DNA from 2 places in the Candidatus Macondimonas diazotrophica genome. Region 2 is predicted to be linked to the other one. Evidence: predicted binding sites of a transcription regulator. Region 2 holds the regulator's gene; the other holds the start of a gene.
The links. The regulator FNR, encoded in region 2, switches genes on or off when oxygen is low (the NO sensors DNR and NnrR bind a similar motif). The targets are predictions, from matches to a motif close to TTGATNTANATCAA.
Positions count from the first base shown of each region.

Region 1: hemN (oxygen-independent coproporphyrinogen III oxidase) is a predicted target of FNR. The motif match lies at 13,182-13,195, and genes of this name have one in related genera.

Region 1 is NZ_SRIO01000001.1:77,414-93,128, reverse strand. Features, by position in the region: gene mpl (UDP-N-acetylmuramate:L-alanyl-gamma-D-glutamyl-meso-diaminopimelate ligase) at 1-84, shown strand, start outside; gene E4680_RS00445 (flavin prenyltransferase UbiX) at 81-695, shown strand; gene E4680_RS00440 (MFS transporter) at 757-2,043, shown strand; gene E4680_RS00435 (NUDIX hydrolase) at 2,079-2,843, shown strand; gene E4680_RS00430 (hypothetical protein) at 2,893-3,273, opposite strand; gene hemH (ferrochelatase) at 3,494-4,501, shown strand; gene E4680_RS00420 (HNH endonuclease) at 4,505-5,110, opposite strand; tRNA gene E4680_RS00415 (tRNA-Leu) at 5,434-5,519, opposite strand; gene E4680_RS00410 (sigma-54 dependent transcriptional regulator) at 5,696-7,123, shown strand; gene E4680_RS00405 (RNA polymerase sigma factor FliA) at 7,450-8,169, shown strand; gene E4680_RS00400 (hypothetical protein) at 8,296-8,532, shown strand; gene E4680_RS00395 (PilZ domain-containing protein) at 8,583-9,293, shown strand; gene pyk (pyruvate kinase) at 9,229-10,695, opposite strand; gene E4680_RS00385 (helix-turn-helix domain-containing protein) at 11,081-11,713, shown strand; gene hemN (oxygen-independent coproporphyrinogen III oxidase) at 11,747-13,120, opposite strand; gene fabB (beta-ketoacyl-ACP synthase I) at 13,230-14,447, opposite strand; gene fabA (3-hydroxyacyl-[acyl-carrier-protein] dehydratase FabA) at 14,494-15,006, opposite strand; gene pdxH (pyridoxamine 5'-phosphate oxidase) at 15,120-15,715, opposite strand, start outside.
Region 2 is NZ_SRIO01000002.1:68,207-83,921, forward strand. Features, by position in the region: gene E4680_RS01890 (family 1 glycosylhydrolase) at 89-1,201, opposite strand; gene E4680_RS01895 (lytic murein transglycosylase) at 1,588-2,748, shown strand; gene mnmM (tRNA 5-(aminomethyl)-2-thiouridylate-methyltransferase MnmM) at 3,090-3,713, opposite strand; gene E4680_RS01905 (NAD(P)/FAD-dependent oxidoreductase) at 3,688-4,764, opposite strand; gene E4680_RS01910 (TerC family protein) at 4,945-5,721, shown strand; gene E4680_RS01915 (TIGR01458 family HAD-type hydrolase) at 5,752-6,519, shown strand; gene E4680_RS01920 (macrolide family glycosyltransferase) at 6,785-8,026, shown strand; gene E4680_RS01925 (hypothetical protein) at 8,121-8,570, shown strand; gene E4680_RS01930 (beta-galactosidase) at 8,488-9,687, opposite strand; gene E4680_RS01935 (acyl-CoA dehydrogenase family protein) at 9,684-10,829, opposite strand; gene E4680_RS01940 (acyl-CoA dehydrogenase family protein) at 10,842-12,311, opposite strand; gene fnr (fumarate/nitrate reduction transcriptional regulator Fnr) at 12,363-13,124, shown strand; gene E4680_RS01950 (sulfite exporter TauE/SafE family protein) at 13,011-13,832, opposite strand; gene ccoS (cbb3-type cytochrome oxidase assembly protein CcoS) at 13,829-14,005, opposite strand; gene E4680_RS01960 (heavy metal translocating P-type ATPase) at 14,002-15,715, opposite strand, start outside.

The DNA.
Region 1 (15,715 bases), on a different contig from region 2:
GGAGATCAGGTACTGGTCATGAGCAACGGCGGATTCGACGGCTTTCACGATCGATTGCTAGCGGCCTTGGCGGGCGAGCGATGACGGGCGGCTCGCGGCCACCGGTAGTGCTGGCGTGGACCGGGGCGTCCGGTGCTGCGTATGGCGTGCGATTGCTCGAATGTCTGCTGGGCGCCGGCGAGCGGGTTTATCTCATCGTGTCGCAGCCGGGGCTGATGGTGATCAATGGCGAGACCGATCTCGGCCTGCCGGCCCGCGCTGCCGATGCGCAGCGACATCTGGCCACGCGCTTCGGTGCAGCCCCGGGGCAATTGCGGGTATTCGGGCAAGCCGAATGGACGGCGCCCGTCGCCAGTGGCTCGGCCCGGTTTCGGGCGATGGTGGTCTGTCCCTGCAGCATGGCAACATTGTCAGCGATCGCCAGTGGGGCCAGCCGCAGCCTGATCGAGCGGGCGGCGGATGTCACGCTCAAGGAGCAGCGCCGATTGATCCTCGTGCCGCGCGAGACCCCGTTTTCCGCGATCCATCTCGACAATATGCTCACCCTGACCCGGCTCGGTGCCGTCATTGCGCCGGCCAACCCCGGTTTCTACCATCGACCAGGCCAGGTCGAGGATCTGGTCGATTTCATGGTAGCCCGTATCCTGGATTTGCTGGACGTGCCGCATCATCTGCTGCCCCGGTGGGGGGAGTGATCACGGCCGACCTTGCCGAACTGCGGGCGATCGCGTCTTTCCAATGCTGATGGATGCCACCATGTCGACGACTCATGAGCGCCGTGGCGCGTTGATTGCCTGGGCGTTTTACGACTGGGCGACCAGTGCCTACGCCGCGCTGATCCAGACCTTCCTGTTTCCGGCCTATTTCGCGCGGGCGATTGCGCCGGATGCGGCCACCGGAACGGCTTGGTGGGGCAATGCGATGGGGATCGCCGGATTGACCATTGCGGTTTCGGCCCCGTTGTTGGGGGCGATCGCCGATCGCGGCGGGCACCGCCGGATGTTTCTTGCGCTGCTCACGCTCATCAACGTGCTGGCGACCGCAGCGCTCTGGACCGTCCGTCCCGAGGCAGATCTGGCGCTGCGCGCATTGCTGTTGGCGGGGATCGGTACGGTGGCGCTGGAGCTCGCCTTCGTCTTCTACAACGCACAGCTCGGCGATCTGGCCACTCCCCAGCGTGTCGGCCGCTGGTCCGGCTGGGCCTGGGGTCTGGGCTATCTGGGCGGCCTGGCCTGTCTGCTCCTAGCGCTGATCGGATTCGTGCAGGCCGATCCCCCGCCATTTGGCCTGGATCCGGAGGCGGCCGAACCGGTCCGGGCAACCTTCCTGCTGGCGGCGGGATGGACGGCGCTGTTTGCGCTTCCGCTGCTCTTGATGGTGCGCGACCCGGTGCGAGCGGCGACCGGCAGGACCGGCGGTTTCGTGGTGCAGGCCGCGTTCCGTGATCTGTGGCGTTCGCTGCGCGGGCTGATGCGCGAAAGATCATTGCTGCGGTTTTTCCTGGGCCGGCTGTTGTTGATCGACGGACTGACGACGGTATTCGCCTTCGGGGGTCTGTTCGCTGCTGGGACTTTCGGCTTCGATGAACGATCGGTGTTGCTGTTCGCCATCGTGCTGAACCTGACGTCGGCCGTGGGTGCCATTGGATTTGCCTGGCTGGATGATCATCTCGGCGCTCGCTCGGCCATGATCTGGAGTCTGATCGGGCTTCTGCTCACGGGCAGTGCGCTCCTGTTGGCACCGGATGCTCGATCCTTTTGGGTCTGGGGGGCGTTGCTGGGGATTTTCGTGGGCCCGGCGCAGGCCGCCAGCCGATCCTATCTGGTGCGCATGGCGCCCGCGGCGCAGCGCAACGAGTTGTTCGGCTTGATGGCTTTTTCGGGCAAGGCCACAACGTTTCTGGGCCCGTTTCTCGTGGCCGCGCTTACGGCCGCCAGCGGTAGTCAACGGATCGGGTTATCGGTGGTCTTATTCATGTTTGCCGGTGCACTCCTGTTGACGGCGGGGATCGCTACGGATCGCCCCGGACCGAAAGCTCGCTAGACTCAATGAGGAAAATCATCTGCGGAGGAGGACGCATGGAAGTTGTCAAGCCCTATCCCGCCGCTACTGTCGTGTTGTTGCGCGATGGCCCGCAAGGCGTGGAAGTGTTCATGGTGCGCCGTCACCATCAAATCGATTTTGCGGGCGGCGCATTGGTGTTTCCCGGCGGCAAGGTGGCGCCGGACGACGAGCAGCTGGCCCGGAAATGGGCGCCGGATGATCCATTGGCAGCATTTCGGGTCGCGGCAATTCGGGAGCTGTTCGAGGAAAGTGGGTTGCTGCTGGCCAAGCCTCGCGCGGCAGGTAACGGAGAGGCCGATGCATCCGTCGACCGGCTGCGCACGGAGCTGGCGCAGGCGGGGGCGAGTTTCGAGGAGCTGCTTGAGGCAGTTGGGGCTGTTCTAGAACTCGATGCGCTGTTGCCCTTTGCGCACTGGATCACGCCAGAGATGATGCCCAAGCGGTTCGATACCCATTTTTTTCTGGCGCGGATGCGGGGCGATGCGCAGTTGCGCCACGATGGCGGTGAGACCGTCGATTCTCTGTGGATTACTCCGGGTGACGCCATCGTCGCGGCGCAGGATGGCCGCCATACCATCATTTGGCCGACGTTGATGAACCTACAGAAACTGACCGGTCACCCGACGATCGATAGCCTATGGGCGGCAACCGGATCGGCCCCGATCGTCACCGTGTTGCCGCGGCTGGTCGATACGCCGCAAGGCAAGCGGATGCGTATTCCGCCCGAGGCAGGATACGAACATTGGGAGGTGGATTTGAGGCAGGTGATGGGGCGTTAGGAAGAGGCCGGAGGGGCTGTGGTCAGCACGGCTCCGGCCTGCAAATCCATTACTCGAAGCGAACTTTCGGCGTGGGCGTCAGCGAGAGAATCGGTGCGATTACCGTGCCGACCCCCGGCACCGTGGCGACACCCGCGATGACTGTCGTCTTGGTGGCGGTGACCGTCAGGTTGACGCCCTTGACGGCGCTTTGGCGCGCCACATATGTCAACAGCGGCGCTTCGGCTTCCACTCCACGGGCGAGATCGCTGACCAGAACCACATCGCGTTCGGTGAGATCGGCGACGGGTTTCTGGAACGGGCCGAGTTCGATGATGTAGGCCTGTCCGGTAACGCCCGATAATTCGTGATCGCTCATTTCGACGGGCTGGGCGGTTGCGAGGGCGGGGGCGGCCAAAAGCGCTACAGGGAAGATAGAATGCGGTTTCATGGTGCACTCCTGTCGGTGTCTTCGCAAAGCTTCACGCGGTGTTCTGTGTATAGCCTTGCTGGCGTCTGAGACGCAAGACATGTGCCAGATTATTTTACCAGATGGCGATCCATGCCCCGAAGAGATCATCGAGTGATGGTGATCCCGTCTTAACCTTAAACCACGAATGGCCGATCTTTCATCTCCGGAATGTGACCGTTGGCCACTGGCGCAAATCAACATGAATTCAGCTGCTCCATTGCAACACTCGCCGATCGGCGTCCTGCTGGTGAACTTGGGGAGTCCCGCGGCACCTGAAGCCGGCGCGGTCCGTCGCTATCTGGCGGAATTTCTGAGTGATCCACGGGTTATCGAGGCGCCGCGCTGGTTATGGTGGCCGATCTTGCACGGCGTGATTCTGCGCGTCCGGCCGCGTCGCAGCGCGGAGGCCTATGATAGTGTCTGGATGACGGAAGGATCACCCCTGTTGGTGTATTCCCGGCGCCAGGCCACTGCGCTACAAGGGATCTTGGACCGGCAAGCCCCGGGCGTGTATCAGGTCGCCGTGGCCATGCGGTACGGCAGCCCGCCGATGACGGTAGCGCTCGATCGCCTGTGCGCCTCGGGTTGCGAGCGCATTCTGGTGCTGCCGCTCTATCCTCAATATTCGGCGACGACAACCGCGTCGGTGATCGATTCGGTCGGGGCTTGGCTGAGCGCTCAGCGCGCGCTCCCGGAAGTGCAGTGGGTCAACCAGTATGCCTGCGCGCCCGGCTATATTGCGGCGCTTGCCGCCAGTGTCCGCGCCTATTGGGACCGGATGGGTCAGGGCGAACGCCTGTTGATGTCCTTCCATGGCATTCCTCAGCGCTACGCGGATCTGGGCGATCCCTATCCAGTGCAATGCCAGATGACAGCGCAGGCCCTAGCTGCGGCGCTCGCACTCGAACCGGATCAATGGACGATGGCGTTTCAGTCCCGCTTCGGACCCACCCGGTGGCTCGGCCCCTATACCGACGACGTGCTGGTGGAATGGGCGACTCACGGGGTGCGGACTGTGGATGCGCTGTGTCCTGGGTTCGCGACCGATTGCCTCGAAACGCTGGAGGAGATCGCAATCCGCTATGCCGGGGAGTTCCAAAAAATGAACGGCACGCTGCGCTACATTCCGGCGCTCAACGATGCGCCTGATCACATGGAATTTCTTGCAGATCTGGTGACTTGCCGTACGATGCCGTGGCGGGCGTGACGATCAGTCGAAGGGATGGCGTGTCATCCGTGCATGCAAAGGGCTCGAGCGGGGGAAGTGGCTGCGCAGAAACGCCATCTGGTCCGCCAGCACACGGCGGCCTTTCAGATAGATATATTCCGCATGAGTCGGCGTAAAGGGCACCGCGAGCAGCTGCATCCCGGCTTGTTCCGGCGTCCGCCCCGCCTTGTGGTTGTTGCATCGTTTGCATGCGGCAACGACATTGGTCCAAACGTCTTTCCCGCCCTGACTGATCGGCGTGACATGATCCCGTGACAGGTCGCTGACCGGGAAGCGCCCACCACAGTAGAGGCATAGGTGCCCATCGCGACGAAACAAAGTGCGGTTGCCGAGGGGTGGCGTGTAGCGGTCGCGGAGCTCGTGAATGACATGGTTGTGGCCAAAGGTGGCCAGGATGGAATGAATTTCGATCACGCTGCGCTGACCGGTTAGAGCGTTGAAGCCGCCGCGAATGCAATAGAGCGACGCCCCCAGAGCGTAGGCCACTTCTCCGAGGTGGTGCAGGCGCGCCGCCTGCTGGTAATCGATCCATTCCAGCGGCATGCCACTGGCGTCGGTGCGCAGAACATGTTGATTCAAGTCGTGCATGGGGTACCCCTGGCGGCAGACCCGTCTCTTCCTGAAGCTCGCCCTTGTATGTCAGAACGGCACTGAAAATGCAAGGCCGGGAATGCGGCGAAGGACGCATTGCGAGGGTGCGCACGCATTGGTTCCTCGTGCCGTGCCCAGTTCGCTCGCCCGGCTGGCGCTTCCAAGATGCCAGCGGGATATGAACAGGATGTGTCGGCACACTGGGTCCGCAGCGCAGCACGGCGCAAGGTGGCGATCGCAACGTCGGACAGCCGCGCGCTGAAACGCCTTGGCCGGAGTGGCCGCAGGAGTCATGGTGCATGGGGGAGCCGAGGCGACTTTGGTGCCCGGGGCCGGACTCGAACCGGCATGGGACAAGCCCGAGGGATTTTAAGTCCCTTGCGTCTACCGATTTCGCCACCCGGGCGCTCGGCCCGCGTATTGTAGCCTACTGACTGATTCTCGCCGAGCGACTCGTCAGTGGGGCGAAGGCGGCTACATCGCAGTAGACAAAAAATTGACAATTTCGTCCCCCGCTGCCCAAGATAACCCCAATTCTGAAAACAAGACGTTCAGTTGATGGGTTCTGGAGGCAAAAGGGGCATGGGTCAGGCAAAAATCCTAATTCTGAATGATGATCCGCGCCAAGCAGAACTCCTGAAAACCATCCTCGGTTTCATCGATCTTCAGGCCGAACAGGTTCGTGACCCGGCCAATTGGGACTGGTCGCAGTGGGAACGCAAGGAATGGGCTGCGGTTTGCGTCGGCCAACTCGATTCTCTTGAGCTGCGCGACGCTTCTCTGGCTCGTCTGCATCAGCAGGCACCCCACCTGCCGATCCTTTGGCTGGATTCAGGATCGCCGGGACCAGCCAATCATCCACTTTGGCCCGTGAAACAACCCGTGCGCCACGAACAGTTGGTCGAAACGCTGCGTCAGGTCGATCTGTATCGGCAAGGCACCGATATGAAAGGGCGGCCGCGTAACGTCGAGTTGTTCCGCAGTCTGGTCGGTAATTCCCGGGCGATTCGCAATGTCCGAAAGCTGATCAGTCAGGTCGCAGGCTCCGATGCCAATGTATTGATTCTGGGTGAATCGGGCACGGGGAAGGAAGTCGTTGCGCGCAATATCCATTATTACTCGACGCGCCGCAACGCACCGTTCGTGGCCGTGAACTGTGGAGCCATTCCCGGGGAACTGCTGGAGTCTGAACTTTTCGGTCATGAAAAGGGTGCTTTTACGGGTGCGGTGACTAGCCGGGAGGGGCGATTCGAGGCAGCGCAGGGCGGGACGCTATTTCTGGACGAGATCGGCGACATGAGTTTGCCGATGCAGGTCAAGCTGTTGCGGGTCTTGCAAGAGCGGGTCTTCGAGCGCGTGGGCAGCAATCGCAGCGTTCCGGCCGATGTTCGGATCGTCGCGGCGACGCATCGGGTATTGGAAGACCAGATTGCAAAAGGACTGTTCCGTGAAGACCTTTATTATCGCTTGAATGTATTTCCAATCCAAATGCCGCCGTTGCGCGATCGGATCGAGGATCTGCCGCTGTTGCTGGAGGAGATTGTTGCCCGCCTGGAGCATGAGCGCGGCACCTCCGTCCGCCTGACGCCGGCCGCAGTAATAGCGTTGTGCCAGTCGCGCTGGCCCGGAAATGTTCGGGAGTTGGCCAATCTGGTCGAGCGGCTCGCCATTCTTCATCCTTTCGGTAGCGTCGACTTGGCCGATTTACCGGAGAATTATCGCGGTAAAGTGGCGAGCGACGATGAGGCCGAGAAACTGCCCGCGATTCACCCTGCCTTGGAGTCTTTGTCCGGCAGCGATGGATCGGCCATGCCGCGGTTGCCGCGCGAAGGATTGGACCTCAAGCAGCACTTGGCGGATATGGAAATGCACCTGATTCGGCAAGCGTTGGAGGCCAGTGACGGGGTGGTATCCCAAGCCGCAAAGTTGTTGCGGCTTGGCCGAACCACGCTGGTTGAAAAACTACGGAAGTACGGCCTGATGCGATCGGATCTCCCGACCGATCATTGACCACGATTCCTTCCGCCTCCTGTTCTGCCTTCTCCTTGGATCGAAACTTGGCGCTTGGCGCTCGTGCTCGCGTCCAGCGCGTCAGAATTCTGGCGGTCCGCACGCCATCGGCGTTTGCTTGGTTTGCAGTGCCCCTATAAAAGATAAATAAAAACAATAAATTATATTTTTCATTTGCCCTTCTTCTCTGCTTGGAACGTTTCCTGCTTTAGATGGCCGCCGAAAGAGCCACAGCAACTGCTGTCGGAAATTCGGCGTTCGGGAGACAACCTAAGCCCTCTCTGCAAACTGGAAATAAAGAGGGGGTTCCAAAATGGAGAAGAGCCATGATGCAGCCCGCTCACAATGAAGCCCGTCAACAGCATGATCTCGTTGTCCAGCATGCCCCGCTGGTACGGCGGATTGCACAACACCTGGCCAGCCGATTGCCGGCCAGCGTCCAGATCGACGATCTGATTCAGGCAGGCATGATCGGGTTGCTGGAGGCTGCGCGGAACTACGATGCCAATCAAGGTGCGAGCTTCGAGACCTACGCCGGAATCCGCATTCGCGGCGCAATGCTCGATGAAACACGCAAGGTGGACTGGGCACCTCGGTCCGTACATCGAAAAGCGCGTGAGATGGCGACGTTCGTGCATGAGTTGGAGCATCAACTGGGGCGCGTGGCCAAGCCAGCCGAGGTGGCGGCCGCCATGCAGATCGATCTTGATCAGTACTATCAGATCGTCGAAGACGCGGCCGGATGTCGCGTATTGAGCCTGGATGAGCCGGATAATGGCGTTGTCGATGCGGGCGAGATCCCCGGCGATGGCGATCGGGACGATCCGGCTGAGCAGATCGAAGCGGATGGCTTTCGGGCGGTTCTGGCAGAAGTGATGGCGGGTCTTCCGGAAAAGGAATGCCTGGTGATGTCGTTGTACTACGAGCAGGATTTGAATCTGCGCCAAATCGGCGCGGTCATGGGAGTCAGTGAGTCGCGCGCCTGCCAAATTCACAGCCAGGCGGTAAAGCGTATCCGGAGCCGAATGGCGGATTGGGTCAGGTAACCGTCAACAGAAAATCCCGGGTTGTCAAAAAACTGGCGAACTGACAATTGATTGGCGCGGAAATCCTCAAGTTGACGGAAAGCTGACCGATACACTCTTCGGTTGGGTTAACTGAGGACAAGGGCCATGCAAGGAAAACGCATTGTTGGAACTGCCGGAATTCAGGAACAGGTGTGCACGACTGCTCCTCAGTCCGCTGGGGGTCTGGTGGTTGTTTCACTGTTGCAGCAATTGGGGGAGCGTTGGTCGGAGGCTCAGCGAATCGCACATCTTCGCGACCTGGTGATGGCCAAGGCTTATCGGCCGGATGCGCAGCGTATGGCGGCGAAATTCATGAATCAGCAACGGAGTGAAACCACGTGATGGTCTTTTGGTGCTCGACGTAATGAGTCGTTCGAGTTCGGATGGTTGCGATGGGCCAAGGCCATAAACACCTTGGAGGGCGTGGCTACGAAGTCATCCGAGGGCAGCAGCGTATCCATGATCTGTTGGCGGAGTGGGCTTCCGACCTTACCAATGTGACCGTTTGTGTGGAGGATTCGACGGAGCTACCCGCCAGGCTGGTGCCGCTTGCAGATGAATGGGTGATTCGTCGGCTCGATGCAATTCCGGATGCCGTGATGGTGGAAGGCCCGCAGCCTCGTCTCGTATTGAAGCGAGGCGGGCAGCGCCTGGAGGTCAGTTGTCGGCAGACGAGCCAGCGGGCGTGCTGCTTTCACTTGGGCCGCCCGACTTATATGCGGTATGCGCAAATGCGTGATGAAGGCCGAATCAAACTCGGTCACGCCGCGCCCGTGCAGCTGACATTGTTTCCGGCTTCGCCGAGTGCGGTTCGAGCAGACGTGCTGGATTTGTCCCTCGGTGGCATGGGGGTACTGTTGTCATCTGCGGTTTTACCGACGCTGCCGCATGAACGGTATCCGGCGATGCTCCGTTTTCCGCTGGGAACACTGGAAACCTGCCTGGAGGTTCGGTCGGTTCTTCCGAATGCAGAGGCAAACGATCAGTGGCGAATGGGCGCTCGATTCGATGAGCTTCAGATTGCGCAGCGCAACTTGCTCAGGGACTTCCTGAGCGGTCAGCAACGGATGCAGCGGTTTCCCCCCGCTTTTCATCCAAATTGAAGATTTCAACGAAATTGCTGGCGTCCGGATGGGCCCGAGAGGGGCCGTGCGTCATGACCACCGTGCCGCGACGAATCCCCTGCTCGGTGCACCACGCCCGAGCCACTTCACGCCAGACCACATCGGTACTGTCGACCTGAACGGGAACGACACCGTAGGAAAAGCATAGATCCTGACAGGTTTTGGCGGCGCTGCTGAACGCAATCACGGGGCAGGGAAACTTGAAGCGCGCAAGCCGGCGAGCTGTTGCGCCACTATCGGTCGGTGCAATGACCACGGGTGGGCGAATCTTGTGAACCAGATCGGCAAGGTCTGGCGCCATCAGTTCTTCTACCTTCTGAGCACGCTTCTTGTCGGGTTCAAACCACGCCGAATCAAGCGCAGGACGGGATTTCTCCGTCGCCAGTGCAATCCGTGTGAGCATGCGCACGGCCTCGACGGGATATTGCCCGATCGCTGATTCCTCCGACAGCATCACGCAGTCTGTCCCATCGAGTATGGCATTGGCCACATCGGTGGCCTCAGCGCGGGTGGGACGTCGATTCTCGACCATGGATTCAAGCATCTGGGTTGCGGTGATGACCGGGCGCCCGAACTGCTTGGCCCGCCGGATCAACGTTTTCTGCGTCAGTGCGATCGATTCGATAGGGGTTTCGACACCGAGATCTCCACGTGCCACCATGATGCCATCACAGGTGGTGAGGATATCGTCAATTTCCTGCACCGCGATTGCGCGTTCAATCTTGGCGATCAGAAAGGGGTCGAAGCCCAGCTGTCGAGCGCGCGCACGAACCTCGCGCACGTCGTCTCCGCGCTGCACGAAGGACACGCTGATGGCATCGACGCCTGCCTCGAGCGCCATCTCCAGGAGCTGCGCATCGCGGCTAGTGAAGGCGCTGCGGCCCAAATCAATGCCGGGAACATTCATGCCATTGTGGGAGAGCAGATTACCGCCAACCTGAACACGGCAGGTGATTTCACGTCCCTGGATCGATCGCACCTTCAGCTGGATGAAGCCGTCATTGAGATAGATGACTTCTCCGGGCTTGATGGCATCCGCGAGGCCAGAAAAATCATACGGAATACCGCTCGTGTCGCTGCTGGAACCTTCGATCAGGCGGACCTCTTGGTCTCGGCGCAGGGCGATGGGTGAAGGATCGAGGTGTCCCACGCGCATCTTGGGCCCAGGGAGATCGGCCATGATGGCCAGCCGGTATCCGGTCAGCCGGCTGGCATCCCGCAAGCGGTGAATGGTACTGCGATGACTCTCGGCATCGCCATGGGCCAAGTTGAGTCGCGCAATACTCATTCCGCTGCGCAGCATGCGCTGGAGAATATCCGGCCGCCGGGACGCAGGGCCGATGGTGCACACCAGCTTGGTATGCGCTTTGGGTATGGGCAGATGGCGCATGGCATTCTCCCGATGGCGCGGCGGCAACAGCAGTATACCCATTTGGCTGCCGAGCAAAAAAACAGGGAGGGGGATCCCTCCCTGTTCAATGCGCCATCTTTCCGGAGAGCGGGAAGATGCTGGCCGCGAGGCGAAAGCCTAAGCCGAGCAATCTTCCCGTGAACTAGACTAAGGCGAGATAGGCTCCGGGAAATTGACCTGCATCAAGGGAACCGCCGATCCCCTTGGGGGACAATGATTCCAAGTTTTCTCATCCGAGTATTCGAAAATGGCGTCGTTTCCCAATCGTCCCGTGCCCAACCGCGCGATCCAGCGCACGTGTGTCAATTGTTCCTTGAGCGAGCTGTGTGTTCCCGTCGGCTTGGACCCGGCAGATATGGAACGACTCGATCAATTGGTGGAACGACAGCCGCCGCTGGAGTCCGGGGCCCATCTGTGTCGGGTCGGAGAGCGTTTCACCACGCTTTTCGCGGTTCGCTCCGGCTGTTTCAAGAGTTACCGGATGGACAGTGAAGGCCGCGAGCGGGTTCTGGCGTTCCACCTTCCGGGGGAGCTGATCGGGCTTGATGCGATTTACCCCGGCGTCTATCAGTCGAACGTCGTGGCGCTCGACATGGGTGGCGTCTGCGCGCTGCCCTACAGCGATCTGAGCCGCCTTGCGTCACAGATTCCGCGTTTGCAGGAACAGATCTTCCGGTTGCTGAGCAAGGATCTTTCGGCCTATGCCTGGTTGGCTGGCGACTACAGCGCCGAGGAGCGGGTCGCGGGGTTCCTGCTTGATCTGTCGAATCGTTACCGCGAGCGGGGCTATTCGGACCGCGTGTTCAATTTAGCCATGCCTCGGCGCGACATCGCCAACTATCTCCGGCTTGCGACCGAAACGGTCAGTCGGGTGATCACGCGCTTCGAGCGAGAAAGCCTGATCCACACCGAACGGCGTGAAGTCAGCCTCCTCGACCTTGACGGCCTGAATGAACGAGCCAATCACTGCCTTCAGGCACTAGGGTAAGCCGCTTGTGCCGGCGCGGGCTTGCCGTTGCGGCTAGATCAGTCGGGAGTGCGAAGTCGTGGTCGGGTTCCGATTGAGGTAGGCATCGAACGGGAAGGCGACTGCGCGAAGCAAATAGCGGCCTTGCGGTGTCACCTCCAACGCCTTGGTCGTGATTCGCACCAGGCCATCGGCGGCGGCCGATCCCAGCGCGCGCAGCTCGTCGGTGAAGTATGCTGAGAAATCGATGCCATGGCGCGCCCGAATGTCGTCATAGGCGACACGCCCCTGACACATCAGCTGCTGAATCACATCCTGGCGCAACAAGTCCTCGCGTGTCAGCGCAATGCCGCGCCGTATCGGCAGGTCACGCTGGTTCAGGCACGCGGTATAGTCTTTCAAGTCTTTGGTGTTCTGCGCATAGCACGAGCCGATCTGGCTGATGGCGCTGACGCCCAGGCCAATGAGGTCGCATCCCCCGAGCGTCGAATAGCCTTGGAAGTTCCGGTGTAGTCGACCTTCGAGTAGCGCGATCGCGAGCGAATCGTGGGGCTTGGCGAAATGATCCATGCCGATGTGGCGGTAATCGGCTGTCGTCAGCCGCGCCACGGCCTGCGCCAACAGTCGCAGCTTTGCGTCTGGATGGGGCAATGCATCGACCGGGATGCGGCGCTGTGCCTTGAAACGACCGGGCAGGTGCGCGTAGCTGTAGAGGGCTACGCGGTCCGGGTTCAGCTCAACCACTTGATTCAGCGTCACGTCGAAACGTTCTGGCTCCTGATAAGGCAGTCCATAAATCAGATCCAGGCTGACGGAGTCGAAACCCGCTCTCCTGGCTGATTTGATGATCTGTTCGGTCTGCGCGTAGCTTTGGTGGCGGTTGATCGCCGATTGCACCACCGGATCGAAGTCTTGAACGCCGATGCTGATGCGGTTGAATCCGATGTTGCTCAGCGTCCCGAGATCCATCGCATCGAGGTTGCGCGGGTCAGCTTCAATGCTCATCTCGACGGTCGGGGCAAATCGGAAATGCGCGCGCAGTACGGAAACCACCTGTGCCAGTTGCTCGGTCGTGAGAAAGGTGGGGCTGCCTCCACCGAAGTGCACCTGAACCACCGCCTCGGGGTTCTCCAGCATCGCTGCTTTGAGTGCGATTTCCTGCGCCAGACTGTCCAGATAGTGGCGGATGTGCTCGGGCTGCCGGGTGATTTCCCGATGGCAGCCACAGTAAAAGCACGGGCTGGGGCAGAAGGGGATATGGAGATACAACGACAGGGGGGCCGCGGCGCGGGTTCGCAAGGCGCGCTGATGCTCGCCCGCGCCGAATCCGGGATGGAAGCGATCCGCCGTGGGGTAGGACGTGTAACGCGGCCCGCGGGTATCATAGCGCGATACCAGCGCGGCATCGAAGATGTCTGCGGGCGTCATGGACAATGACCATCCTCTTGGGAAACTCCCTGTGAGGATAGCCCATAGCCCAATTTCCACAATGACTTACGTCAAAATTGCAGGCCGCTCGTAGCGGCCTGCATGGGGCTTAGCAGTCGTGGCGCGAGAACACCAGCGAAGCGTTCGTGCCGCCGAAACCGAAGCTGTTGGACAGGATGGTGTTGAGCTTCACCCCGTCGCGTCGTTCGCGGACGATGGGCAGGCCTTCGGCTTGCGGATCGAGTCGATCAATGTTTGCCGATGCAGCAATGAACCCTTCCCGCATCATCAACAGACTGTAGATCGCTTCGTGCACGCCAGCGGCGCCCAACGCATGTCCGGTCAGGGATTTAGTGGAGGCGAGCGGCGGCATGGCATCGACGAAGACTTCCCGCAGGGCTTCGAGCTCGCGTACATCGCCCACCGGCGTGCTGGTGCCGTGTGTATTGATGTAATCGACGGGTGTCGCGACGGTTTCCAAGGCTTGGCGCATGCAGCGTACGGCGCCTTCGCCGGAAGGGGCAACCATGTCGTAACCATCCGAGGTGGCGCCATAGCCGACCAATTCAGCGTAAATGGGGGCGCCGCGGCGCAGGGCATGTTCACGCTCTTCCAGTACCAGGATGCCGCCCCCCCCGGAAATCACGAAGCCATCCCGATCGGCGTCGTAGGTCCGTGAGGCCTTCTCCGGCGTGTCGTTGTACTTGCTCGACAGCGCGCCCATCGCATCGAACATGAAAGCCATGGTCCAGTTCTCTTCCTCGGATCCACCGGCAAAGACGATGTCCTGTTTGCCGAGCTGGATCTGTTCCATGGCGTTGCCGATGCAATGGGCACTGGTCGCGCAAGCGGAGCTGATCGCGTAATTGATGCCCTTGATCTGCGCGCCGGTGGCCAGACAGGCCGATATTCCGCTGCACATGGCCTTGGTGACCATGTAGGGGCCGACCCGACGGACGCCTTTGGCTCGCAAGGTGTCGATCCCTTCCTGAATGCTCGCATGGGAGGCGCCGCCGGCACCGACGATCAGTCCCGTGCGGACGTTGGACACCAGGTCGGGAGTCAGCTGGGCATCGGCGATGGCCTCCTGCATGGCCACCCACGCGTAGGCATGGCCATCGGCCATGAAGCGCATCAGCTTGCGATCGATGAGCGCCTGAACGTCTAGCCCGATGGAGCCGGCCACCTGGGATCTCAATCCCTGTTCGGCATAGGTCTCCTGGAACGTAATGCCGGAACGGCCTGCGCGCAGGCTATCCAAAACCTCGGCCTTGTTGTTCCCGATACTGGAGACAATCCCCAGACCGGTCACGACGACGCGTTTCATCGGTATCCTTCCTCCACTGTGGTGCGGTGCGATTTCATTCGAGTCCTCAAAAGTCGGACGTCGAGGTGAAAAGCCCGGCACGCAAATCCTTGGCGGTATAAATCTGGCGGCCGTCCACGCTCAGCGTAGCATCCCCGATACCCATCACGAGTTTTCGCAGGATGACGCGTTTCAGATCCACTTGATAGATCACTTTCTTGGCATTGGGCAATACCTGACCGGTGAATTTCACCTCGCCGACACCCAGGGCGCGGCCTCGGCCGGGGGCGCCCAGCCACGCCAGGTAAAAGCCCATCAGCTGCCACATGGCGTCGAGGCCCAGGCAGCCCGGCATCACGGGATCACCCTGAAAATGACATTGGAAAAACCAAAGGTCGGGCCTGACGTTGAGTTCAGCGATGACCTGTCCTCTATTATGCCCCCCCCCTTCTTCGCTGATGTGCGTGATCCGGTCGAACATCAACATCGGCGGTAAAGGGAGTTGCGCATTGCCGGGGCCGAACATCTCACCGCGGCCGCAGGCTAACAGATCTTCTAGATCCAGCGAAGAAGGTCTCACATCGGGCTCCAGGTCGCGTTTGTCCCGTGGGGAAGAATGAAAAAGTGGGTGATAATTCCTCACCCCGATGAACAAATCAAGAGGGCCGGGTCAGGGCAACAAGCGATGGGTTCTCAGGGGGCAAGGCGCTCCAGAGACCAAGTCTGGTCCGTTCGGCGCTGGTAGAGCAAACGATCATGCAGCCGATCTGCCTGAGCCTGCCAGAATTCGAACCGCAGGGGGAACAGGCGGTATCCACCCCAATTAGGGGGGCGGGGGATGTCTTTGTTGGCAAATTCATGAGTGAAACGTGCGATTCGTGACTCCAGATCCTCTCGACCTTTCAGGACGTGGCTTTGAGGAGAGGCCCATGCCCCGATCTGGCTGCCGCGTGGACGGCTACGAAAATAGGCATCGGACTCAACCGGGTCGATACATTCGACACTACCTTCAATACGCACCTGCCTGAGCAGAGCAGGCCAGTAGAACAGGAGCGCAGCCGACGGATTATGCGCGAGTTCCTCGCCCTTGCGGCTTCCGTAATGGGTATGGAAGACAAACCCGTCCTCATCGAACTGCTTGAGCAGCACGATGCGAATACTCGGCCGTCCATCCATTCCCACAGTGGCCAGAGCCATCGCATCCGGTTCGGGCGGGTGCAGTGGCCGAGCGGCATCATACCATTGTCGGAACAGTTCTCCGGGATGCGGAGGGGCCGTATGCTCATTCA
Region 2 (15,715 bases):
GTTTCTTCTCATCCCAAACTCCTCACGCGGGGTTCAATGCAAAGATGGAAAAGAGACTTGGGTTTGTCGGACAGGCTCCGATCGACACTCAGGGGGCAGGCGTCGTGCAAGCTTCGATGATGTCGCCATACCGTGTCCATGCGGGCTTCGGTGTCCGGTCGGGCTCCACCAATCCGAATACTTCTTCCCGCGGGATGAGTTCATCGGGATTATCCAGATACTGGTAGAAATAAACACCCTTGGCGCCGCCGTCGATGGCTGACCGAACCATGGTTTCGATATAGGTCGCCTGCTGCTCGCGCAGCTGCGTGCCTTCATCCTCCGGCGTCTGAGGATCGTCCGGCGGCGTTTGGTAGCCGGTCTCAAAGATCATGACGTCCTTTCCACCACTGGCTGCGTGCGCCTCCTTGATTTGGTTCGTGACCAGGTTTTCGAAACCGACCGGTGGGGCACCGGCATTGAACGATGGGTAAGAGTAGAGCCCAACGGCATCGAAGCGGAAACGCTCGGCCGATTCCCGGATATGTCTTTGCCAGCCCGGGAAGCCGGGGCTGATGGTCAGCACGATTTCCGAATCGGGGTCGTGGCGTTCCACAGCCTGGGAGAGCGTACGCAGGATTTCCCGGTTGATGATCGGCGGGAACAGACCCTCTCGCCATTGCAGCAGGACATGGATGAACGCGATGTGCAACTCGTTTTCCAGTCCCCAGACATCGACATCGTCTGCGTAGCGTTCCACGACTGCATCGGCATAGCGGGTCAAGGCTGCCACATAGTGGGGCCCAATCATTTTCCGGGTCCACAGCGGCGAGACTGGGCGAACACGGGTGTTGTAGCCGTTCCCGAGCGTCCCTGCGATGCGGATTCCGTTCGCATGGGCGGCTTCCACCAACATATCGAAGTAGCTGAAATCGAACAGCGCACCCTGCTCGGGTTCGATGCGGCCCCAGGCGAAATCGATGCGGATCCACTGGATGCCATTTTGTGCCATGCGCTCGAGATCCTCGGGTTGCAGTTCATAACCCGGGAAGTTGACGTGATAGGCGACCAGTCCCCATTGGAAGTCCGGCGGAACAGTTCCGGCCGCGGGGCAGGACGTTGCGGCGTAGCCCGGAGAGACGATGCACCAGCAAAGCAGACCGGCCATGAGCGATGACAGGGACAGGCGTTTCAGGCACGTCGTATGGCTGTTTCGATTCACTTGGAACCCCCTAATCGTAGATTCGCTATTGGCGTTATTCAGGTTTGTATTGTCGATGATAGCGTCATCGCACCGATGGGCTGTTGCGCTGATAAGACCATTCCCAACTGTGATTCCGGATTTTTGACCATATCGCGCGTCTTCCGGTTGGTTCAGGTGACTGGTAGATTTTTTCTAGCAAAATAGATGCCTCTGTCGCGTTCAAAGGCGCTCCGGCAACGTTTGCCATCGCACAGCCGCGCCGGTATGGTCAGCAATTCGTGGGTTTCGCGTGCGCAGACTGAACGGAAAGTTTCATGTATAAACAATTGATTGTAATCCTGATGGCGTCTCTTCTTGCCTGCATGTCCGGAGTCGGGAGCGCGTCCGACTCCTTCGCAGTTTGCTTGAGTGATCTGCGCAATCAGGCGCGTCAGGCGGGCGTTCGGTCGGAGACACTGGCAACCGCTTTTGCGACCATCAAAGAGCGCCCCGATGTTGTGCGCACTGATCGAGGGGGGCAAAGCGAGTTTGTCTCGACGTTCTGGAACTACCTCGAACGCAGCATCAGTCCGACGCGCCTGCAAAACGGGCAGGCACTTCTGGAGCAGCACCGTCCCCTGTTGATGCGCCTCCATGCAGAGTACGGGGTACCCCCGGAGTACCTGGTAGCGTTATGGGGCTTGGAAACCAATTTCGGGAATTACTTCGGCGACATTCCGACCTTGGACGCGCTCGCAACATTGGCTTGCGATGCCCGACGTAGCCGCATGTTCAGCCGGCAATTCGTCGATGCGGTGGCGATGGTCGACGAGGGTCGCCTGAATCTGGCCGATCTGCGAGGTTCCTGGGCCGGCGCCATGGGACATGCGCAGTTCATGCCGACCACCATGCGCCATTATGCGGTGGACTATGATCGCGATGGCCGCATCGACCTGTGGCGCAGCCTGCCCGATGCTCTGGGATCGGCAGCGAACTACCTGAGCCGCATGGGTTGGCGTCCAGGCGATCGCTGGGGCGAGGAGGTGATGGTGCGCGATCCTGCCGTCTTGGCTTATGGTGGCTATCGTCAACGCAAGCCGGTTGAGCAGTGGAACCAACTTGGTGTTCGCCGTCTGGATGGGTCCCGCCTGCCTGAACGTGCCGATTCGGTCTCGCTGCTGGCGCCCGCGGGCAAACGCGGGCCCATCTTCATCACGTATCCCAATTTCCGAGTCATCATGCGGTGGAATGCATCGACCAGCTATGTCTTGGCGGTCGGACTGTTGGCTGATCGGCTGGCGGGTGGGGAGCCCCTACATGCAAAGGCGCCGCGCGTTACCCGCTATCGCCGCGCCGATGGCCGGGAAATTCAGCGCCATCTCCAATTGCTCGGCTACAACATCACGAGCATCGACGGCGTGGTTGGCGGGGAAACCCGTGCGGCCATCCATGCCTTCTTGCGTGACGCGCAGCTGCCGTTGGATGGTGAACCGGATGACGAACTCCTGGGTGCCTTGAGGAGCGCGAGCAAGCGGGCAGGCTTTTCGGTCCCCTTGGATGAGACTGACATGACGGCATCGCCCTGAACCGGTCGGTTCCGTGATGAGCCATGTGTTGGGCATCCGTCGGGGCATTGGAATAAGCCGAGTAATCGACCTCTTGCGACGGAACGCTGTCACGCGCCGCATGCCGACGATCGCAAGCAAAAGAAAGCCCCCTTGGTTGTGGGGGCAAAGCATGTGGTTGGGAGAACAGGGATGCTTGTTGTTCTGTTGTCTCAAAGGCCGGTTGTGTGTTGTGCGTCCATGCGCTTTCTATCCAGCAATGCTTATGCCAATTATTAGGATTGCAGATCGGAAGCGCGGTGTGAGACGTTCCGCCCGCCGTTTCGCTTCCCCGAGGTGACCTAGAGCGACAGGGTTTGACGTTACTTCGGGCCTAATTCGACCTCTCTAGGGTCGAGGGTGGCCCGGCTGATCCACGCCCAGCGTGGCGCGGGTCGGCGTTTGGATGGTGGACAGGTCCACCAGACGCGCCAGTCTCGCTCAGGCAGACATTCGCTCCATCGAGCCACCGCATGGGCCTCAAGGTCCCCGCCGGGATGACCGGGGTAAGCCATGATGCTTATCGCGCCATTGTCGCTGAGCCATTGGGTGCATGCTTGCAACGCCATCAAGGTGGTGGTGGGTCGCGTGATGATGCAATGGTTCGATCCAGGCCGGTATCCCAAGTTGAATACGGCGATTTGCAGCTGACCACGTAATTCCGGGGGCAAAAGGTCAGGCAGACAGGCGTGGTTGCCCTGATGGAGTCGAACGCGGGCTGCGAGATTGCTGGATAAGAGGCGAGCCCGGGTTTCCGCAATGGCCTCCGGCTGGATGTCGATGGCATGAACTTGGCCATGCGCACTGACCAGTCGTGCCAAATGAACCGTGTCGTGACCGTTGCCGCAGGTCGCGTCAAGCGCCACATCGCCGGGTTGAACCCATGTAGCCAACCGGCGATGAACGGCACGAATCAACGCTTCAGGGCGCGGCGAGTCGGGTGGCATAACGGTGCACATCCACTGCAGCGGGAAGGGGGGCGCCGCCCGTCAGGTGTCGGGTCAGCTGCTGCGCGCTATCAGGCGCACGGAGGATGCCGCGGCTGCCCAGTCCGTTGAAGATGGCGAGCCAAGACCACCTCGGGTGGCGGCCCAGGACCGGCTCACGATCGGGTGTTGCCATGCGGGTTCCGGCGTGATGGGCGAGCACATCGATCGTTAGCGGAACAGTGACATGATCCTGTAGTCGCTGGAGCAGCTGATGCCGTCCAGCGTTCGTCGGCCCGGCGGCGGAATGTCCGGGTTGATGGGTTGCGCCGAGCCAATAGCGGCGCTCTCCAAGAGGAAGCAGCGTGATCCCGGCGCTGACGGCAGTGGACCACTCCGCCGAGAGCCGAACAATCAGGCTTTCGCCGCCATTAGGTTGAAGTGGCAATCCGTCCCAGTAGGGATTACGGGTGATGCCGGCGCCTTCGCACGACAGCACGCAGCCGACCGGACGGCCGCGCCACATGATGCAGCCATTTCGCGGATCGATGCGGCACCAATCGAATGGATCCGGAAGTTGATGGCCATAGGCGTCGACTCGTCCGGCTGCCGATGCCAACATGGTTGGAAGATCCAATCGCCAGGCGTTGTGGATTTCCAAGCCGCCGAATGGTGCCCTGAATTCGGCAATGGGCGGTGTTTCGAACCATGGCCCCAGCCACGGATGGCGAGTCGATTGCGCGCGAGCGCGTTCGGAAGCGCTTTGGCACAGACGGTGCACGCTCGTCGGCGTAATCAAGGAGTGGCCCAGTTCGTGGCCTAATCGTTCATAATACTGGCGGGCGGCCGTGGATCGTGCAATGAGATCGCGCATGGGCGCCAGGCGCGGTGCGGTGAACGGGTTCATGAGTCCCCCGGCCGCGTGCGAGGCACTGGGCCGGCCGGCTGCGGTAACCATGGTGATCCGGTGTCCAGCGCGGCTGAGTTCCAATGCCATCAGCGCGCCGGATAGTCCGCTCCCGACGATTAGGGTATCGATGGGCGCCGCAGTGGGTCGGACGTTTTTCTGCATGTACTGAGCCTGGCTCTGATGCGCGATGTGAGGCCGTGATTGGTTACCATGGGCCGTATACGAAGAACGGGCTCGATGGTGCCCCGATTCCCGCCAACCGCACGGATGCCGTCACGATAGGGCGGTCGTAGGCGATCGGCGGGCCAATTTTAACTGGACTGAGTGGGACGGACACACCGTATGACCGAATGGCTGATGTGGGTGAACAATCCGGAAGCCTGGGTGGCCTTGGTAACCCTGATTCTTCTGGAAATCGTGTTGGGAATCGACAACATCGTCTTCATTTCCATCCTGTCCGATCGGCTGCCTGCCAACCAGCGGCCCCGTGCGCGTCAGCTGGGTCTGTTGGTTGCACTGGTCACACGTATCCTGCTGCTGTTGTCGTTAGCGTGGATGGTGCGGCTGACCAAGCCACTTTTCTCGATCGCCGGTTTCGAGCTGGCTGGGCGTGATCTGATTCTATTGGGTGGTGGGTTGTTCTTGCTCGTCAAGGCGACTTTGGAGATCTACGACAAACTCGAAGGCGCTGAAGGCGACCGCGATGCCAAAGCCATGGGCGGGTTTGCTGCCGTGATTCTCCAGATCGGGATCATGGATATCGTGTTCTCGCTGGACTCCGTGATCACGGCGGTCGGCATGGTCAATGATATCCCCGTCATGGTGATCGCAGTCATGGTGGCTGTCTTGTTCATGCTGGTGGCGGTCAATCCGATAAGTAATTTCATTGACCAACATCCATCGGTAAAGATTCTGGCGCTGAGTTTCCTGATCATGATCGGCATGGTGCTCGTGGCTGAAGGACTCTCGTTCCATGTACCCAAGGGTTACATCTATTTCGCCATGGCGTTCTCGATATTCGTCGAGATGATCAACATTCGCATTAAAAGCGCGCGAGCCGTGGAGCCTGTGGAGTTGCGGCAACCCTACAGCGACCATCCACGGGATTCGTCCCGATAGGACTGGACTGGAACGGCCGTGGAACGGCATTTGCCTGCAGTTCGAGGATGTGTACTGGACCTGAGTGGTGTGCTGCACGTCGGCAGCACACCACTGCCCGGGGCCCGCGAAGCATTGGCACAACTGCGGCGTTTGCCATTGGCGTTGCGGTTTTTGACCAACACCAGTCGAACGCCCCATGCGGTTTTGCTGGATCACCTCGCGCGGATGGGTTTCGATATTCCGGCGGCCGAATTGCTCACCGCGCCATTGGCGACACGGGCCGTTCTGGAAAGACGGTGTCTGCGCCCCTATTTTCTGATTCATCCACACCTTCGGCCCGATTTCGTTGGCTTGAACACGCGGATGCCGAATGCCGTCGTTGTGGGTGATGCCGGCCGATATTTTACCTACCGCCGGCTGAACACGGCGCTGCGCTTGCTGGTGGATGGGGCGCCTCTGATTGCCATTGCGAACAACCGCTACTTCATGAGTGACGATGGATTGAACTTGGATGCCGGGGCTTTCGTCGCCGGCCTCGAGTATGCCGCGGGTTGTAGAGCCGAGACATTGGGCAAACCTGCCCCCGGTATTTTTCTCGAAGCGTGCGCTCAAATGGGTCTTCCGCCTGCATCGGTCATGATGGTCGGAGATGATGTCCAGGCCGATGTGCTGGGCGCACTCGATGCCGGCTTGCAAGCGGTCTTGGTGCGAACTGGCAAGTTTCGCGAGACGGATTTACAGCAACTGGGGGGACGTGCCCCGGTGCATGATGATCTGAAGCGCCTCGTCAACGCCCTATCGGCTGCGATGGGGTAAGTGATTCTCGGCCGCTTCTTTCCCAGTCCGACACGATACGCCCTGCAGGGTGGCGCTAGTGCTGACCCATGGCGGCTCCAAGTGTCTCCAAAAGCAGACGCGTGGCGTGCGAGTGGCGGTCCTTGCTAGGGTCCCCCTTCATGTCTAGCGACGACTGCCGATGCAGTGAAAAGGCGCGGTATGAATAACGGTGCCGCAGGCTCGATTCCTTCGGTCATGAAACCGTGTCCCAGAATCGAGAATTACGAGAAGTAGAGTAGATGCGATGAGCACAGCCGTTCTTTTCAATCTGCCCGGTGCGGCCGGACATATCAACCCCACCGTTGGGTTGGTGTCTGAACTGATCGCTCGCGGCGAGCGGGTCATCTATTACGCGGGAGAAGACAGTCGCCTGCAATTCGAGGCGCTGGGCGCGACGTTTCGCACCTATCATCCATTTTTCGAGTATCAGCATAGTGCAGAGGTGGCCACTTCCTTGGGCGCAGCGACCTTCATGATGCTGGATCATGCCGAACGTGCCCTGACCGGCCTGGTCGAAGTGATGGAGAAAGACAAGCCAGATTATATTCTCTACGACTCCTGCTGCATGTTTGGAAAATATTTGGCCAAGCGGCTGGGTGTCCCGGGAATTTGTCTGGTCACCACGATCGTCAGTTCACCACTGTTGCTCATGAGCGATCCAGCGCTGCTGATGAAGGTCGCCCGGGATATCACCATGATGACGCCGCAGGTTTTGCGCACTCGGCGCCGTGTGATAAATCTGTTGAAATCCGTCGGCGTGAAATATCGCAATTTGATTCATCATGGCTTCGATATCTTTATCAATGAAGGCGATCTGAATCTCGTTTTTCTGGGGCCGGCATCCCAGCCCATGCCGAAAATGCTGAAGAAGCACTATGTCCTAGTGGGTGCATCCATCCCGGAAGGGCGCGATCCAGCCATGGACCTGCCCGCCAACTGGGGGGGCAGGACACCCTTGGTGTATGTCTCCTTGGGAACGGTCCATAACGCCAAGCAGGATTTTTACCTCAAATGTTTCAAGGCGTTGGCCGATCTGCCGTGCAAAGTCGTCATGTCGGTCGGCAAAAACACGGATATCGCTGCGCTGGGTCCAATTCCCGCCAATTTCCTGGTTCGCAATCGCGTACCGCAACTGGACATCCTCAAGCGCGCGCAGGTGTTCGTGAGCCACGGTGGCATGAACAGCATCAATGAAAGCACCTATTTCGGCGTGCCGCTGGTCATGGTGCCGCAACAGTTCGAGCAGGCCTTCAATGCACGCCGTATTCGCAAGCAAGGTGCGGGGCTCATGATCAAGCCCGAGCATCTCACGGTGGAGAATCTTCGTGCTGCGGTGAATGACATCCTCACCCACGAGCATTACCAGCGTAACGCCTCCCGATTGAGCCGGCAGATTCGGGCGCTGGGCGGGCATGTCGGTGCAGCGGACGAAATTCTGCGGTTCACGCATGGTGATGCGCGGCCGAGCCTCCGCAAAACTGCCTGAGCAGGTCAAAGGCCAACGCGCTAGCGCTGTGGGCCGTGAGACCGTGCATTTCAGCGAACGCCTGTGGGCTTTCGCGGTCACGCTGGGATTGGTCGTGACCCTGCTGGCCGCGCAGCTTTTCACGACCATGATGCAGATTGGTCTGTTTCACGTATTCCGTCTGCGGATCGACGCCATCGTGTTCGGGGCGACAATTGCAGGACCTGAAATATCGCTTCTCCCCTGGCTGATTGGTGCCGGAGCCTACATGCTGGTGGCCTTCCGGCATTGGAAGCGCTTGCTGTGGTGCGCAGCGCCCGTCGCACTCATGCTGTTGGGTGACGGGTTGAGTGGCTTGCGGGGTCTACGGGCTGAATCAGCTGGCGCAGCAGCCGGCATCGGCTGGGTGCTGGAGTTCGCGGGCGGGATCCAGTTTGCAGTTGGCGGTAATCTCCCGGCAACAGCTGGATTCATCATCGGATTTATCGTGATGATGAAGAAGCTTCTCTTCGATCTGCTGGTTGCGCAGCCGATCCCGCATCCCGTTCAACTTCGCGAGCGATGAGGCTTCGATAGCGCTGCCATGCGGCTTTGGGCGTTCGATCGGATGTGACCAAGCCGAAATATCGTTCGCGTCCCGCCTCATTGCGGTTATCCAAATACTGGTAGAAGAAGATGCCGATCGCACCGGCTTGACGGCTGGCCTGACTCACGGCCTCGAGGTAGTCCGCCTGCAGGGTTTCGGTCCAGGGCGGCTTTTCGGTGTGCATGCCGGTTTCCAGAATGAGGATGGGCCGTCCGCCGCTGGCTTGACGCGCGCGTGCGATTTGGCCCTTGATGCTGTCGACCAGTGCCAGATCGGGAACAAAACCCGCCGGATAGGTGTGGATTCCGACCACATCGTAGTCGATCAGGCGGTTCATGCGTTCGATGCCGGATTCGAAAAAGGCCAACGGTGTGACGCTGATGATCAGCTCAGCCCCAGGGGCCTGGGTGTGTACGGCATGAGCGAGTGTCTGCATCACCCGATTCATGAAATCCGGCGTCCAAACGCCGACACGCCAGCCGATGAGACTGTGGACGTTGGGGATGTTGAACTCGTTTTCCACCGCGAAGCTGTGGATCCGATCCGCGAAGTGGCGGGTGGTTGCTTCGGCATAGTCTTCCAAGGCAGCAAGATAGTCCGCTTCGTCCAGATTCCGCGTCCAAGCTGGCGCGATCGGGCGGTTGCCATTGTAACCGGCGCCAATTTTCCCGACGACCGCGAGACCGCGTTGGCGCGCGGCATCCACGAGGAGGTCGAAGAAAGCGAAATCAAAGGGCGATTGCGGATCGGGCTGAATGCGGGACCACGCCAGATCGATGCTTAGCCACCGAATGCCCGCATCGGCCATTCGGTCAATGTCGGAAAGCGTCAGTTCGTAACCGGGCAGATCGACATGATAGGCCACCAATCCCCACCGAAAAGGCGGTTCCGCAGCATCGCCAGCAGGCGTGAGTCGCTGCGAGTCGACGCCCAGGCTTGCATGCGAGAATCCCAGCAGGATCGCGACCGCCAGGTGGCGGAGTCGTTGCTGGATTTGGAGCCCCCTTTCCTGCCGTAGCGGACGGAGCGAACGGAAGAGTCGCGGCAAGCCGGAAAGCGGGATGCGACCCGGGAGCCGCATCCCGCCAAGACTCACGCCGCAGCAGCCATCAAGTCGGCATACCGCTTGAGGTGGAAGTCAGTGGTTCCGAACTGCGAGCAGAACATGGTCAGCCGGCGGAAGTAATGACCGATATCCAGTTCTTCGGTCATGCCGATGCCGCCATGCATCTGAACTGCCTGCTGGGCGATAAGACGCGCTTTTTCGCCCACGAACTGCTTGGCAGCTGATACCGCCATGCGTCGCGCGACCGGATCGGAATCCGTCACTTTCAGGCTGGCCATCAGCACCATGGAGCGGCATGCTTCCACAGCGGTGAACAGATCCACCGCGCGATGCTGCAGCGCCTGGAAGGAGCCGATGGGGACGCCGAACTGCTTGCGGGTCTTGAGGTAGTCGACCGTTTTGCGCATTGCGGCGTGCATGGCACCCAGGGCATCGGCGCAGGCCGCCACAGTGGCATGATCGACTGCTTCGTCGAGCGCATCGAAGCCGGCACCTTCGCTGCCGACCAGTGCATCGGCGTTGACCTGAACGTTGTTCAGCCGCACGTTGCCAGCGTGGCTGCCGTCCATTGTGCGAAAGCCTTTGATCTCGACACCTGCCGCTTTGGTATCGACCAGGAACAGCGAGATCCCGTTCGTGTCCAGGCGCTCTCCACTGGTCCGGGCAGAGACGATCAGCACATCCGCGGAAGCGGCGCCCAGCACGACGGCCTTTTCACCGTTGAGTACATAGCCTGCGCCGTTCTTTTCGGCGCGGGTCTGGACATCGGCGGTGTTGAAACGGCTTTCCTGCTCGGTGTAGGCCACGGCGAGCAGCTTTTCCCCGCCAATCAACGCGGGAATCAGGCTTTCTTTCTGCGCATCACTGCCGTTGCGCGCAATCAGGCCGCCGGCGAGCACGATGGCGCTGAGGTAGGGTTCGAGCACCATGCCGGTGCCGAATGCTTCCATGACCTGAACGATGTCGACGATGCCGCCGCCCAAGCCGCCTTGCTCTTCGGCGAAGGGAATGCCCAGCCAGCCCATATCCGCGAACTGTTGCCAATGAGCTCGGCTGAATCCATTTTCTTCGGCCAGAACCTTCTTGCGTGCATCGAAGCTGTAATCATTGCGGATGAACTTGTCGACCGCGTTGCGAATGAGCTTTTGTTCTTCAGACAGATTGAAATCCATATCAGCGTATCCTTACTTGAAGTTCAGACCGAGAATCATCTTGGCGATGACATTTTTCTGTACCTCGTCGCTGCCGCCATAGATCGTGGCGGCGCGGGTGAAGGCGTAGCGCATCATGGTGCTGGCGTACTCGGCCGGTCCCACCTCGCCTTCTGCCTTCCAGGGCCAGGCGTACTGGCCGGCAAGTTCCACGCCGAGTTCGGACAGTTCCTGCTGGACAGCGGTGCCGTCAAGTTTCAGGAGGGAAGATTCCGGCCCCGGCGCCTTGCCCGCGGCGGTGGCCGCCAAGGTCCGCAGGTTGGTGTATTCGAGCGCAGTCAGGTTGATCTCGGCCTTGGCCAGTTTCTGGCGCAGATTGGGGTCGTTCATCAGCGGTTCGCCATTGGCGCCGTTTTCACGTGCCATGCGCTTCAAATTGGTCATGTGGACCTTGCTGTCCGCTACGCCTGCGATGGTGGTGCGCTCGTGGGTCAGCAGATACTTGGCCACGGTCCAGCCCTGGCCTTCCTTGCCGACCAGATTTTTCTTCGGCACCCGAACGTCGGTGAAGAAGGTTTCGTTGAGATGGTGTTCGCCATCGATGGAGATGATCGGACGGACCTCGATTCCAGGGGTGTCCATATCGATCAGCAGGAAGGAGATCCCTTCTTGCTTCTTGCCTTCGGTGCTGGTGCGCACCAGGCAGAAAATGCGATTGGCCCAGTGGCCGTAGGTGGTCCAGATCTTGGAGCCATTGACGATATAGTCGTCACCGTCGGAAACCGCCATGGTCTTGAGACTGGCAAGGTCCGAGCCGGCGCCGGGTTCGGAATAGCCTTGGCACCACCAGTCATCGCAGTTGCGGATGCGGGGGAGGTAGTAGTCCTTCTGCTCCTGCGTGCCGAAGGCCATGAGCACCGGCCCCAGCATGATGATGCCCATGGACAGGCCAATAGGGGCATTTGCGCGGGCGCGCTCCATGTCGAAGATATAGCGCTGGGTGGCTGTCCAATCGGGGCCGCCGTACTCCTTGGGCCAACCGGTGACCAACCATCCCCGGCCGTTCAGGATACGCTGCCACGCTACCAGCTCGTCCTTCGACAGCATGATCCCGAGCTCGGTCTTGCGCTTCAGGTCCGCCGGTAGATTCTGCGCGAACCATTCCCGCACTTCCTGCTGGAAGGCCAGCTCCTCGGGGGAAAAATCGATATTCATTCGTGCTCCTTGCTTGTGAAAGGATGAACTGCCCCGTGGATGTCGATTCGGGGTTCCATCGGCTTTTCCATGCGACCGCCGGACGGTCGCTGAAAGCGACCATTTTAGCGGAACGGCGAGTTCGAGCGAAGCATTCTGGTGCGGGCAGTCTGGCAGCCCGTCGTGCAGAAAGCGGCACGAATCGATTCTGGAGCGCGATTTCACGGCGTACGTCTTGACCTGAGTCAAGTGAGAGGACTCTAATTGAACGGGATCCGAGTCTGTTTTTCTGGGCGCCTGCCGCCGCACGCTGCCTCTTTGGCCCCCTCATCAGCATCGAACGTCGACTGGAAAACGCCAATGACCGAAATCGTGCAATTCCGGGAACTGAAACGTGCGTGCGGAAATTGCAGCTTGCGAGAGCTGTGCCTGCCGTATGGAATCGATCAGGCGGATCTGCGTCTGCTTGAGGATCTGGTACAGCGCCTTCCCCCCAAGACTCGCGGCAAAGCGCTGTTCGTCCAGGGCGATCCCTTGAAATCCATTTTCGCCATCCGCACGGGTTCGGTGAAAAGCGTCACGCTGGGGGCAGATGGCGCCGAGCAGATCACGGGTTTTCATTTTCCTGGGGAGCTGGTCGGTTTCGATGCCATCGCCGGGGAGTTTCACGACTGCTCTGCTGTCGCACTGGAAGATACCAGCTTGTGTGAGATTCCTTTCGAGCGGCTCGATGAACTCAGTGGGCAGGTGCCGGGCCTGCGGCGGCAGTTGATGCGATTGTTGTCCCGGGAGATTCAGCAGGAGCAGCATCTGCTGTTGCTCCTCGGCAAGAAGGGCGCCGAAGCGCGCCTGGCGGCGTTCCTGTTGAGCCTGTCCAGCCGCTTCGCCGGGCGGGGCCTGTCGCCGACTCGGCTTCACTTCAGCATGGCGCGGGGTGAAATCGCCAACTACCTCGGGTTGGCCGTGGAGACCGTAAGCCGCCTGTTCGCCCGATTCCAGCAAGACGATCTAATCGCTGCGGATGGTCGGGACGTGACACTCCTCGATCTGCCCCGACTCCACGCAGTGGCTGAGGTCGCTCCCGATGCCACCACCTCCATGTCCACCCGGAGCAAGTGCTGACGCCGTACTGTGCGGATGACCGTCCATGTGACGGGCCATCATCAGCGGCCCCGTTGCCGTCCACACGCCGAAGCCGATGACCGTGAGGCCGAACAGCCGGCGCACCTCCACGGCCGCCAGAGCGCGCTGCAATCGTTGCCCGAGCAGCCCCAGGCTCAGCATGGCGGGAAGGGTGCCGAAGCCGAACGCCAGCATGATGCTCGCGCCCGCCGTTGCGCTACCGCTGACCAGTGCAGTCAGCAAGGCGCTGTAGACGAGGCCGCAGGGGATCCAGCCCCACAGCGCGCCGAAAGCCAGAGCCTGCGCGGCGCTGCGGCGTGGATCGAAACGCCGGGCCAGCGGACCGATGCGGCGCCATAGCGGAATGCCGAGCCGTTCCAGACGCCGCAGTCCCGTCCAGCCGATGGCCACATGCAGACCGACGGCGATCATCATCAGCCCCATCATGAGACGGAGCGCTCCGCCCCAGGCCAGTGCCTCGCCGGTCAAGGCGCCAAGCTGCCAACCCAGGCTGCCGACTAGGGCGCCAGCCAGCGAGTAGCTGCCCAGGCGTCCTGCATTGAATGCCAGGATACGGCCAGGCCGCGCGCGCGCGGCGCTGCTTCCCGCCAACGAGGCGATGCCGCCGCACATGCCCAGGCAGTGCGCGCTGCCCAGTGTGCCGGCGACCCATGCGGACAGGAGACCGAGCTGGATGACGGTGCTCACGGCGCTTTCTCATCGGCATCGGTGTCGGGCGGGGGCGGATCATCCATCAGCATGCGCCAGGCCGGACTGTCGAGGTCATCGAACTGGCCTGTGTGAACGGCCCAGAAAAACGCAGCCACCGCCAGGCCGACCAGGACCAGACTCAACGGAATCAACAGGAACATCGCGTTCATGAGGGCTGCGTCGCCATGTCGGACGTTGCGGATACCGATCGCCGGGTCGGGCGATAGAGGCGCTGCGCATTCAGAACGACCAGCACCGAACTGATCGACATCCCGAGGGATGCCAGCCAAGGCGTCACCAGGCCGGCCGCCGCCAGCGGGACCGCCACGGCATTGTAGGCCAGTGCCCAGGCCAGATTCTGGCGGATGATCCGTTTGCTGCGCCGAGCGGTGCGAATCAGATCCGGCAGGACGCTCAAACGGTCCTGGAGGAGGATCAGGTCAGCGCTGGTTTGAGCCAGCGCTGTGCCGCTGGACATGGCGATGGAGACATCGGCCTGAGCCAGCAAGGGCGCATCATTTACGCCGTCGCCCACGGCGAGCACACGCGTCCCCCCGGTCTGCAGGGTTTCAAGCAGGGCGAGCTTTTCCTCGGGACGCAAGCGTGCATGCGCCCGATCGCATCCCACGGCATCGGCGATCGCGTCAACGGCGCGGATCGCATCGCCGCTGGCGATTTGACTTTCAACGCCCAACCGGCGCAGTTCGGCCAGTGTATCTCGCGCATCGTGGCGAACCGGATCGCTGACCGCGAACCACGCCAGAGGGCCCGCATCATCACCGAGCAGCAGCCAGCTCGATCCGGCGTCCTCGGGCGTCGCGGGCGGTGTGGATTGCCACAACGCGGCTGTGAAGTCGGCGCGTCCCAGCCGCACTCGCCGGTGACCCATGCGTCCTTGGACGCCCTCGCCGGCGATCAGGCGGACATCGTCGGCGGTCTCGGCCGCCGGCGCGGCAGCGGTGAATGCGAGGGCCAAAGGATGACGGATCGTGCGTTCCAGCGCGGCGGCTTCAGCCAAGGCCTGTTCGCGGGTGATGTGTTCGCGCAGGAGCCGGACATGCGTGATCTGAGGTTTCCCGCGAGTGAGTGTCCCCGTCTTGTCGAAGATGGCGTGTCGCGTATCGCTCAGGGTTTCGAGCGCTGCCGTGCGCAGCACGACAACCCCGCGGGTGAGCAGATGCGCGGTTGCGGCGACCAGGGCCGTCGGCGTGGCAATCGACAGCGCGCAAGGGCAGGTGACCACCAATACGGCCAGGGCGACGTTCATGGCCTGCTCGGGGTCGGCGCGCCACCACCAGGCGCAGAGGGCCGCCAGCAGCAGAACCGTCGGCGCGAAGAGAGCCGCCAGCCGATCCGCCTGGGCGGCATCCGGCGGCCGTTCGGCCTGGGCTTTGCGCAGCAGACGGCCGATGTGCGAAATCGTGGTGTCGGCGTTGCAGGCCGTCACGTCCATTCGCAAGGCTGCAGTACCGTTCATGCTGCCCGCGATGACCTGCTCGCCACATGCCCGATAAACCGGCTTGGATTCACCGGTCAGCAGGGATTCGTCGATCCAGGCGCCTTCATCCAGTACCCGCCCATCTGCCGGCAGTGCGCTGCCGGGCGCGACCCGGACCCGGTTGCCGGGCATGAGCTCTTGCAGGGTAATGGTTTCGACACCGTCGGCGGTTTCTCGCAGGCAAGTATCCGGCAACAGCCGCGCCAGCGCATCGCTGCTCTCGCCGGCTCGGGCACGCGCCGCCGCTTGCAGGAAGCGCGCGAGTGTCAGGAAGAAGATGAACATGCAGACCGTATCGAAGTAGACCGGCCCGGTCCCGATCAGCGTATTGCGAGCGCTGGCGATGAAGGCGATGCCGATGGCGATGGAAACCGGCATGTCC